DNA from 2 places in the Streptomyces sp. NPDC017890 genome. Region 1 is predicted to be linked to the other one. Evidence: riboswitches for the same ligand, from Rfam matches in the RefSeq annotation. Region 1 holds a riboswitch; the other holds the start of a gene.
What was found. A riboswitch is a leader RNA that binds a small molecule or an ion and turns the genes downstream of it on or off. The one in region 1 is predicted to bind cyclic di-AMP.
Positions count from the first base shown of each region.

Region 2: another riboswitch for cyclic di-AMP. It lies ahead of ACH4F2_RS23035 (C40 family peptidase); the one in region 1 lies ahead of ACH4F2_RS27225 (M23 family metallopeptidase).

Region 1 is NZ_JBIRHU010000022.1:112,274-116,966, forward strand. It holds gene ACH4F2_RS27220 (M16 family metallopeptidase) at 1-1,136, shown strand, start outside; cyclic di-AMP (ydaO/yuaA leader) riboswitch at 1,327-1,491, shown strand; gene ACH4F2_RS27225 (M23 family metallopeptidase) at 1,504-2,268, shown strand; gene ACH4F2_RS27230 (GntR family transcriptional regulator) at 2,469-3,209, shown strand; gene ACH4F2_RS27235 (HPr family phosphocarrier protein) at 3,383-3,664, opposite strand; gene ACH4F2_RS27240 (GNAT family N-acetyltransferase) at 3,863-4,693, shown strand, end outside.
Region 2 is NZ_JBIRHU010000017.1:144,390-149,082, forward strand. It holds gene ACH4F2_RS23025 (helix-turn-helix domain-containing protein) at 1-177, opposite strand, end outside; gene ACH4F2_RS23030 (ATP-binding protein) at 391-882, shown strand; gene ACH4F2_RS23035 (C40 family peptidase) at 1,084-1,557, opposite strand; cyclic di-AMP (ydaO/yuaA leader) riboswitch at 1,561-1,705, opposite strand; gene ACH4F2_RS23040 (ATP-dependent Clp protease proteolytic subunit) at 2,456-2,644, opposite strand; gene ACH4F2_RS23045 (ABC transporter permease) at 2,814-3,818, opposite strand; gene ACH4F2_RS23050 (TetR/AcrR family transcriptional regulator) at 3,923-4,576, shown strand.

The sequences.
Region 1 (4,693 bases):
CCGAGGAGTTCGCCGCCGAGCTGGAGCGCTGCGGCGCCACCCTCGACGCACACGCCGACCACCCCGGCGTCCGGCTGAGCCTGGAAGTGCCCGTCTCGCGCCTCGCCAAGGCCCTCGGCCTGGTCGCCGACGCCCTCCGGGCGCCCGCGTTCGCGGACAGCGAAGTCGAGCGGCTGGTCCGCAACCGGCTCGACGAGATCCCGCACGAGCTGGCCAACCCCGCCCGTCGCGCGGCCAAGGAGCTCTACAAGGAGCTCTTCCCGGCCGGGACGCGCATGTCGCGCCCGCGTCAGGGAACGGAGGAGACGGTCGCGAGCATCGACTCCGCGGCCGTACGCGCCTTCTACGAGAAGCACGTCCGACCCGCCACGGCCACCGCGGTGGTCGTCGGCGACCTCACCGGCGTCGACCTCGACGCGCTGCTCGGCGACACGCTGGGCGCGTGGACCGGCTCCGCCGCCGAGCCGCGTCCCGTGCCCCCGGTGACCGCCGACGACAGGGGCCGGGTCGTCATCGTGGACCGCCCCGGAGCCGTCCAGACGCAGCTGCTGATCGGCCGAACCGGCTCCGACCGGCACGACCGCGTGTGGCCCGCCCAGGTGCTCGGCACCTACTGCCTCGGCGGCACCCTCACCTCGCGCCTGGACCGCGTCCTGCGCGAGGAGAAGGGCTACACCTACGGTGTGCGGTCGTTCGCGCAGGTCCTGCGTTCGGCGCCCGACGGCACGGGGGCCGCCCTGCTGGCCATCAGCGGCTCCGTCGACACCCCCAACACCGGTCCCGCACTGGAGGACCTGTGGACGGTGCTGCGCAAGGTCGCGAAGGGCGGGCTCACCGACGCCGAGCGCGACGTCGCCGTGCAGAACCTGGTCGGTGTGGCGCCGCTGAAGTACGAGACGGCGGCGGCCGTGGCGGGCACGCTGGCCGACCAGGTCGAACAGCACCTGCCCGACGACTACCAGGCCACGCTCTACCGCCAACTCGCCGCCACGGGCACCGTGGAGGCCACGGCGGCGGTCGTGAACGCCTTCCCGGTGGACCGTCTGGTGACGGTCCTCGTCGGCGACGCGGCGCAGATCAAGGAGCCCGTCGAGGCCCTGGGCATCGGTGAAGTGACCGTCGTGGCGGCCGAGTAGCGGCACGCGCGCGTGGCGGCCCTGGTGACCACAGTGTCACCAGGGCCGCCATTTGTCCGAATTGAGGGAGTGGCTGACCGTCTGCCCTGTGGCGTGCGCTACAAAAAGCCTGTTGCGTTTGAGGATTGAAGACACCACGTTTAGCGTCGTCCGGGCTGTTCGTCAGGCAGTGCGCCGCACCCGCGGCACCGGACAGTCATCGCCGAGTCCCCGTACGGCGCGAGCCAGGGGAGCCGGGGACCCATCGCAGTCCCTGGGGTGAATCGGACGCCCGCGCGTGCAGCGAGGGGGTCCGTAGGAGACCTTCCTGCTCCGAACCCGTCAGCTAACCCGGTAGGCGAGAGGGAAGGAAAGGACCAGCCTCTACATGGCGTTCACGCGCGCCACCGGTAAGCACCGCCGTCCCAGCCGGATGCACCGCACCACCGCCCGCGCGGCGGGTGTCGCGGCCCTCGCCACCACCGGCGTCGTCGGCACCCTCGCGGCTCCGGCGCTCGCCGCCGAGTCCGAGGCGGAGCAGAGCGGACTCACCCCGGTCGTCACCATCGGGGACGCCGTAGCCGACGAGATCGACGCCCAGGCCACCGCGCAGAAGCGTGCCGCGCTGGACGCCGCCGCCCGTGAGGCGGCCCAGGAGGCCGCACGCGAGCGGGCCGCCGAGGCGGCCGAGGAGGCGCGCGAGGCCAAGGAACGCGCCGCACGCGAGGCGGAGCGCAAGCGCCTCAACACCTTCGTGTCGCCGATCACCGCCTCCTACGTCTCCACCGCCTACCAGGCCGGCAGCTCGCTGTGGTCCTCGGGCAGCCACACCGGCATCGACTTCCACGCCGCGAGCGGCACCCCTGTGCACGCGGTCGGCGTCGGCACCGTCGTCGAGGCCGGCTGGGGCGGGGCGTACGGCAACCAGGTCGTGATCAAGATGCACGACGGCACGTACACGCAGTACGGCCACCTGTCCTCCATCGGCGTCTCGGTCGGCCAGGCGGTCGCCCCCGGTCAGCAGATCGGCCTCTCCGGTGCCACCGGCAACGTCACCGGAGCGCACCTGCACTTCGAGGCCCGTACGAGCCCCGAGTACGGCTCGGACCTGGACCCGGTCGCCTATCTCCGCTCCCACGGCGTGAACGTCTGACGACGGACGGTACGGAAATGCGAATGCCCCGGCTCACGAGCCGGGGCATTCGCATTTCCGTACGCGGTCCAGAGGCCGTCGCTGTCCAAAAGATGCCCATGAAATCCGCCTGGCCGTCGGAATATCCGCTCGATTGGCCTAGAGTCACTGCACACGCGTCAATCGTCGACGTTTCACGGGGATTAAGGCGGAGGTCGGGCATGCGTATTCCGGCGCACTCGGTGTGCACGGCGATCCGGGACGACATCGTCGCCGGCGTACACGGGCGCGGCAGCCGGCTCACCGAGGAACTGCTCGCCCGCCGCTACGGAGTCTCCCGCGTCCCGGTCCGTGAGGCCTTGCGCACGCTGGAGGCCGAAGGTTTCGTGGTGACCCGGCGGCACGCGGGCGCGTGCGTGGCGGAACCCACCGAGCAGGAGGCCGCCGACCTGCTGGAGACCCGCACGCTCCTCGAACCCCTCGGCGCCTCCCGGGCCGCCCGGCGCCGCACCGAGGTCCACCTCAAGGTGCTGCGCGGACTGGTCAGGCTGGGTCAGGAGCGCGCCAGGCAGGGCAACAGCGAGGATCTGCGCTCCCTGGGCGGCTGGTTCCACGACACCCTCGCCCAGGCCGCGGGCAGCCCCTCGTTGACGGCGTTGCTGACCCAGCTGCGCCACAAGATCGCCTGGATGTACATCGTGGAAGCGCCGGCCGGACCCGTGGAGTACTGGGCGGAGCACGGCGCGATCGTCGATGCGGTGGCCCGGGGTGACAGCGAGCGCGCGCGGGCGCTCATGGCGCTGCACACCGAGAGGTCGAAGCCGGGACACCGGCTGCGATTCGCCTCAGAAGGCGAACGGACGAGGCGGGTGAGCGAATCGCCGCGTGAGGGAATCGCAACGTCCCGTAAACACGCCGAGCCTGCGGGCTTAACACGGGGGCCGTATACAAAGAGGAAGTAATTCGGGGGCTGTTTTTCTGCTGCCCGAATACGCGCCTGTGTACCGGCGTGCCTGTCCGGATGCCTGGGCGAGAGCGAAGCGGAAAAGGAATTGAAAAGGCCCGCCCGGTGGTCCCGGGCGGGCCTTTCGGTGCCGCTGTCCGTCAGACGGTCGGTTCAGACGGTTCAGACGGCTCAGACGGTCTCGGGAAGCTCCTCGAGTCCTTCGGAGACCAGCTTCGCCAGCCGCTCCAGGGCGGCGTCCGCGCCCTCGGCGTCGGAGGCGAGGACGATCTCCTCGCCGCCCTGGGCGCCGAGGCCGAGGACGGCCAGCATGGAGGCCGCGTTGACGGGGGAGCCGTCGGCCTTGGCGATCGTCACCGGGACGCCTGTGGCCGTGGCGGCTCGGACGAAGATGGAGGCGGGGCGGGCGTGGAGACCCTCGGCCCAGCCGACGTTGACGCGGCGCTCAGCCATGTGATGCTGCCCTTCAGGTAATCAGGGGTTCATGTTGTCTAGACCAGTCTTGTCTAGACCAGTTTCCCACATCGTGAAGCGTGCCGGGACGACGCCGTGCGCCTCCCACGTGGTCGCCGGACCGCGGCCTCGGTCCGGGCTCCGTCCTCCACAGACTGCCTCGCGCCGTTGTCGTACGCGAGCCGTACTCTGGGGCCCATGCAGACCTCGTCGGACCGGCACGAGTACCCCGCCCACTGGGAGGCCGACGTGGTGCTGCGCGACGGCGGCACCGCGCGCGTCCGCCCCATCACCGTTGATGACGCCGAGCGCCTGGTCAGCTTCTACGAGCAGGTCTCCGACGAGTCGAAGTACTACCGCTTCTTCGCGCCGTACCCTCGCCTGTCCGCCAAGGACGTCCACCGCTTCACGCACCACGACTTTGTGGACCGGGTGGGACTCGCGGCCACCATCGGCGGCGAGTTCATCGCCACCGTACGCTACGACCGGATCGGCTCCGGTGGAACGCCCGCCTCCGCACCGGCCGACGAGGCCGAGGTCGCCTTCCTCGTCCAGGACGCCCACCAGGGGCGCGGCGTCGCCTCCGCGCTGCTGGAGCACATCGCCGCCGTCGCCCGCGAGCGCGGCATCCGCCGCTTCGCCGCCGAGGTGCTGCCCGCCAACACCAAGATGATCAAGGTGTTCATGGACGCCGGGTACACCCAGAAGCGGAGCTTCGAGGACGGCGTGGTCCGCCTGGAGTTCGGCCTCGAACCCACCGACCGCTCGCTCGCCGTGCAGTACGCGCGCGAGCACCGCGCGGAGGCGCGCTCCGTCCAGCGGCTGTTGCAGCCCGGCTCGGTGGCGGTCATCGGCACCGGCCGCGCACCCGGCGGCGTCGGCCGCAGCATCCTCGGCAACATCCGGGACGCGGGCTACACCGGCCGGCTGTACGCCGTGAACAAGGCGTTCCCCGAGGACGGGCCGGAGCTGGACGGGGTGCCCGCGCGCCGCTCGGTGCGCGACATCGACGGCTCCGTCGACCTGGCC
Region 2 (4,693 bases), on a different contig from region 1:
CAGCAACCGCACGTCGGCCGGTTTGGCCCCGCTCGTCCCGGTCTCGATCCGGCTGACCTTCGACTGGTGCCAGCCCACCAGCCGGGCCGCCTCGCCGCTGGTGATACCCGCCGACGTCCGCTGGGCGCGCAGTTCCGCGCCCAGCTTTCGGCGGCGCACCACGGGACCGTGCTGCATGGGCCACTCCCCTTACTCCCTATGGGCCGTCCGAATACGCTCTGCCGTCGCAGAGTTCACCGCATCGAGCGACAGATATATGCATATCTTGGTGGATCGCCGTCCTTCACGGGCCGGTGATGGCAGTCTGGCGGCGAAGCACCAGTCCGGGACCGTACTCGAACCATCCGCCCCGTGTCGGGCTGCGGTCCCGTGGGAAGGGACGACGTCGCCATGGCAGACCATCTGGAAGCATCCGTCACTCTGCCGAGCGATCCCGCTTCGGTGGCCGCCGCGCGTACCTATGTGGTCGGCACGCTGGCGGAGTGGGGCCTGCCGGCGGACACCGACGTGTCCGAAACCGTCCGGCTCATCGTCTCCGAGCTGACGACCAACGCGGTTCAGCACACGTTCGGGCAGTCACCCACCTTCACGGTGGACCTCGTGCTCGACCGCGACGCGAGACTGCGCGTCGGCGTCACCGACAGCCATCCGCGGTTTCCCAAGCGTCTGCCCGCCGCCGTCCAGCAGGACAACGGCCGCGGCATGGTGATCATCCGCTGGCTGGCGGCGGAGTGCGGCGGCAAGCTGAGGGTGCGGCCCACGCGCGAGGGCGGCAAGACCGTCTCCATCGAACTGCCCTGGACGCCGCCGGGCAGTCCGGTGCCCCCCGAGCCGGCCACGGCCGTGGGGCGGGCCTCGGGACGGCAGGAGCCCCAGCGGTGAGGCGCCGACTGTACTCGGCGCGCCGCAGAGGCGCACCGCGCGCCGGTCGACGCCGCCGGGACCGCCGGACCAGCGGCCTCGGCCTGTCGAGCGCGGGCAGGAGGGATACGCGTACCGGCACAGCGCGTCGCGGCGGGAACCCACCGGGACGGCCGGCCGGCCGTGGCCCGACTCCCCGCCCTTCAGGGCGAGGAGCGGAAGTCACTTGACCCGGCCGTACCAGACGCTGTTGGTCCAGATCTTCTGCAGACGGACCACATCCCCGGTCTTCGGGGCGTGCCAGACCTTCCCCTTCCCGGCGTAGATGCCGACGTGGTAGACGCTGCTGCCCGAGTGGAAGAAGACCAGGTCGCCGGCCTTGCGTTTCTTGGCGGAGATGTGACGGGTCTTGTTGTACTGCTGAGCCGCGGTGCGCGGCAGCTTCTTGCCGGCCTTCTTGAACGAATACAGGGTCAGCCCGGAGCAGTCGAACCTGCGTGGTCCGACGGCGCCCCATTTGTAGGGTGAACCCTTCTTGGAGGCCGCGATCTTGAGAGCCTTCGTCGCAAGAGCCGCCGCGGCCGCCTCGGAGGCGGCACCGGGGACCACGACAGATCCGCCGATGGCGGCGAGGGTGAGGGCCGAGGCCGTACCGGCACGGGCGATCAGCGACGGGACACGATTGAGCGCAGACATGCGCAACCCTTCGTCAGCCGCCTGTGAAGGATGACCTGTCGGATTCGGGCTGGCGAAGTTGCCCGGCCGCACGAGTGCGGCTTCACCCCAAGGGCTGCTCGGCCCGGCGTCCTCCTCGCGGAGATGACCGTTCCGGCGACCCGTCGTGCTCGGGTCCTCCACTCCTGCCGATCCACTCCTGTCGACCGGTCGTCCGGGCGGCGGCAGGACTCGGCGTCCGCCCGGACCGCCCCGCCGCTGCGGCGAGGGCTTGTCGTCAGTCACGGATCTTGTCTCGCCCAGAGGGAGAATCCCAACGGGACGTGCCCTTTGTGTTGTTACACACCACTCACCCGTTCGGGTGGACGCCTCCGCGTTCGACCCGTCACCGAGTGCGGTGACGACGCTGGGACCAGCGGCGCAGCGGATCATTCCACTGCGTGAGCACGAGGGTTGCGCAACTTCGGCCGGTCGGAAATCGATGGTGTTCCTACGCCGAAAGGGGGTACGCCGTTTGGTCCGTTTCACCCTCTGACGCGTCAACTCCCAAAACGCGGCGGAAGGCCGGCACGTGCCGCCCGCCGTTCACCGCCCAGCACGGGCGGCGCCCGGACCAGGGTGCCGGCGTGCAGTTCCGTCCCGCCCCGCCGATGGATCGGCGCCGGCGTGTCGCGCAGGGCCGTCGCCCTTGCCGGCCAGCGCCTGCGCGGCCCGCAGACCGTGACAGGTGTCGCCGACCCGCGCGGCTGTGAGGCGCCCGAGCAGATCGACGGCGTCCAGGTCACGGCCGGTCATCTCCGCTTCGGTGTGCGTCAGGGCCGGGCGGCGGAGGCGGTTCCCGTGGCAGCATCGGCGGCTCCCCTCGAACGGGAGCGGGGGGAGTGCCCCTTCGGGCGGGCACGATACGACCCACCAGGCCTCACTCCGCAGCCTGTTGGGGGTCGAGGGCCGCTTCGCACTCGAGGTCCGCGGTCATCTGCTCGGAGGTGCGGCCCGTGTGTCGCATGAGGATCTCCGGCGAGCGAACACAGATGCGGACCAACCTGCCGACATGTAGCGCGAGTTCACTGGCCTGCCCCCTCCGCCGGGTCGGCGAGCACGAGCTGATGGATCACCACCCGCGCGCCCGCTCACCCGAGTCCATGGCACCGCCGCCGCCCCCGCGCACGCGAGCGCCACCGTTTCGGCATCGCTGCGGAACACGGGGCCCGAACCCGACGTGGTGGCCGGCCGGGTTCAGGAGGCTGCCGCGAACCCGACGTGGTGGCCGGCCGGGTTCAGGAGGCTGCCGGTGCCGGGGTCCGGTCGGGCGCCGGTGAGGCGCCGTGTGCGCGGTGTCGCAGCGCGCCGCCGAGCAGGACCGCGCCCAGACCCAGCAGGGACCAGCACGTCAGCGTGAGCGCGGGGCCGGTGGCCGCGGCACCGTCGAAGAAGGACACCGAGCGCAGCAGCGAGCCGCCCGCCCCCGGCGGCAGCCACTGGCCGATCGCGCCGGCCGGTCGGGGCAGCATCTGAGGCGCCGAGGACGCGCCGGAGAAGGGGTTGCCCAGCAGCATGATCACGGCCGCGCCCAGCCCGAGACCCGCCCGCCCGAACAGCGCCCCGAGCCCGGCGACGCCCGCGCCGACTGCCAGGGCCGACAGGCCGAGCACACCGGCCACGGCCCACCAGTCACCGGTGACCACCCCGAGCCAGCTGTGCGCGACCGCCGCCGCGACCGCGCCTGTCGACGCGGCGGCGCCGGCCACCGCGACGACCGCCCGCACCCCGCGCAGCCCCAGCAGGGTCACCACGGCGCCGGTCGCGATCCCGGCCAGTGCGAGCGGCAGTACGCTCGCGCCCAGGGCCGCGCCGCGCGGATCCGCCTCGGGGGCGGGTACCACGTCGACGACCTGGACCGGGGTGCCCGTGGCAGCGGCCTGCCCGGTCACCGCCTGCTGGAGCAGCTGGGCGACGGAGGGGCTCGCCGCGGACGCCGTGAGCAGCTTCGCGCCCCGGTCGCCGGCGACCACCGCGCCGTACACGGTCCGGTCCTCGATGGCGTCGCGGGCCGCGGCCTCGTCGGCGTAGCGGTGGATCTCGAAGGCGCCCTCGCGCTGGGTGAGCCGCTGCTCCAGCTGCGCGAGGGCGGTGGGTGGCCCCGCAACGCCGAGCGGCAGATCGCGGGCTGCCGTACGGGCGGCCGGCCAGGCGAAGGCGCACAGTGCCAGCGCCACCAGCACGGGAACCAGGACGACGACGGCGACCACACGGCGGCCGTGGGGAACGAAGGGGCGGGACATGGGTGCTCCTCATGAGAGAAGGATCGTTCGTTTTTGTTTCTGCCTCCACGGTGTGGCGGCTCGGCAGCCTTGTCAAGAAGGAATGTTCGTTTTAGGTTGGGGCCATGGCCCGCGTATCCCAGGAACACCTCGACGCCCGCCGTCGGCAGATCCTCGACGGCGCCGCGCTCTGCTTCGCCCGCAATGGCTTCCACGCCACGTCGATGCAGGACGTGCTGAAGGAGGTGGACCTCTCGGCGGGGGCCGTCTACCGCTACTTCAGCGGCAAGGAGGAGCTGATCGAGGCCATCGTCACCGAGGTACTGGGCGCCATCCGCGACGTGTACGAACGTGCGGCGGGGGAGAGCCCGCCGCCCATGCCCGACGAGCTCATCGCCCGCACCCTGGCGCACATGGCACGGGAGCGGCCGGCGGTGACGGACGGCGGCGAGTGGCTGTTCCCGCGGCTCATGATCCAGGCCTGGTCCGAGACGCTGCGCAACGACGCGCTGTCCGCTCTCCTGGGCGAGGGGTTCGCCGAGGTGACGGCGGCCTGGGCGAAGGTCGTGGTCCGCTACCAGGAAACCGGCATGATGCGCGACGACGTCGACCCGGAGGCCGTGGCCCGGACGCTGATGGCCATGGTGCAGGGCTTCGGGGCCCAGTACGCGCTGTTTGGCAGCTTCTCCCCGCAGGCCCTGCGGGAGGGCGTGCGGGGGCTGCTGAGCATGCGAGGAGCCGCCGACGGCATCGGTAATCAGTCGGTCAAATCCGGGTGACGTGAACGAAACACTCCAGCCCTACTCTGCACCCCGATCCACCTGCGGTTTCTGAACACCGGCGTGTGCGTTCCAGCGCATTCATGTGTGTTACATCTATAGCCGTCGCGGTGGCCG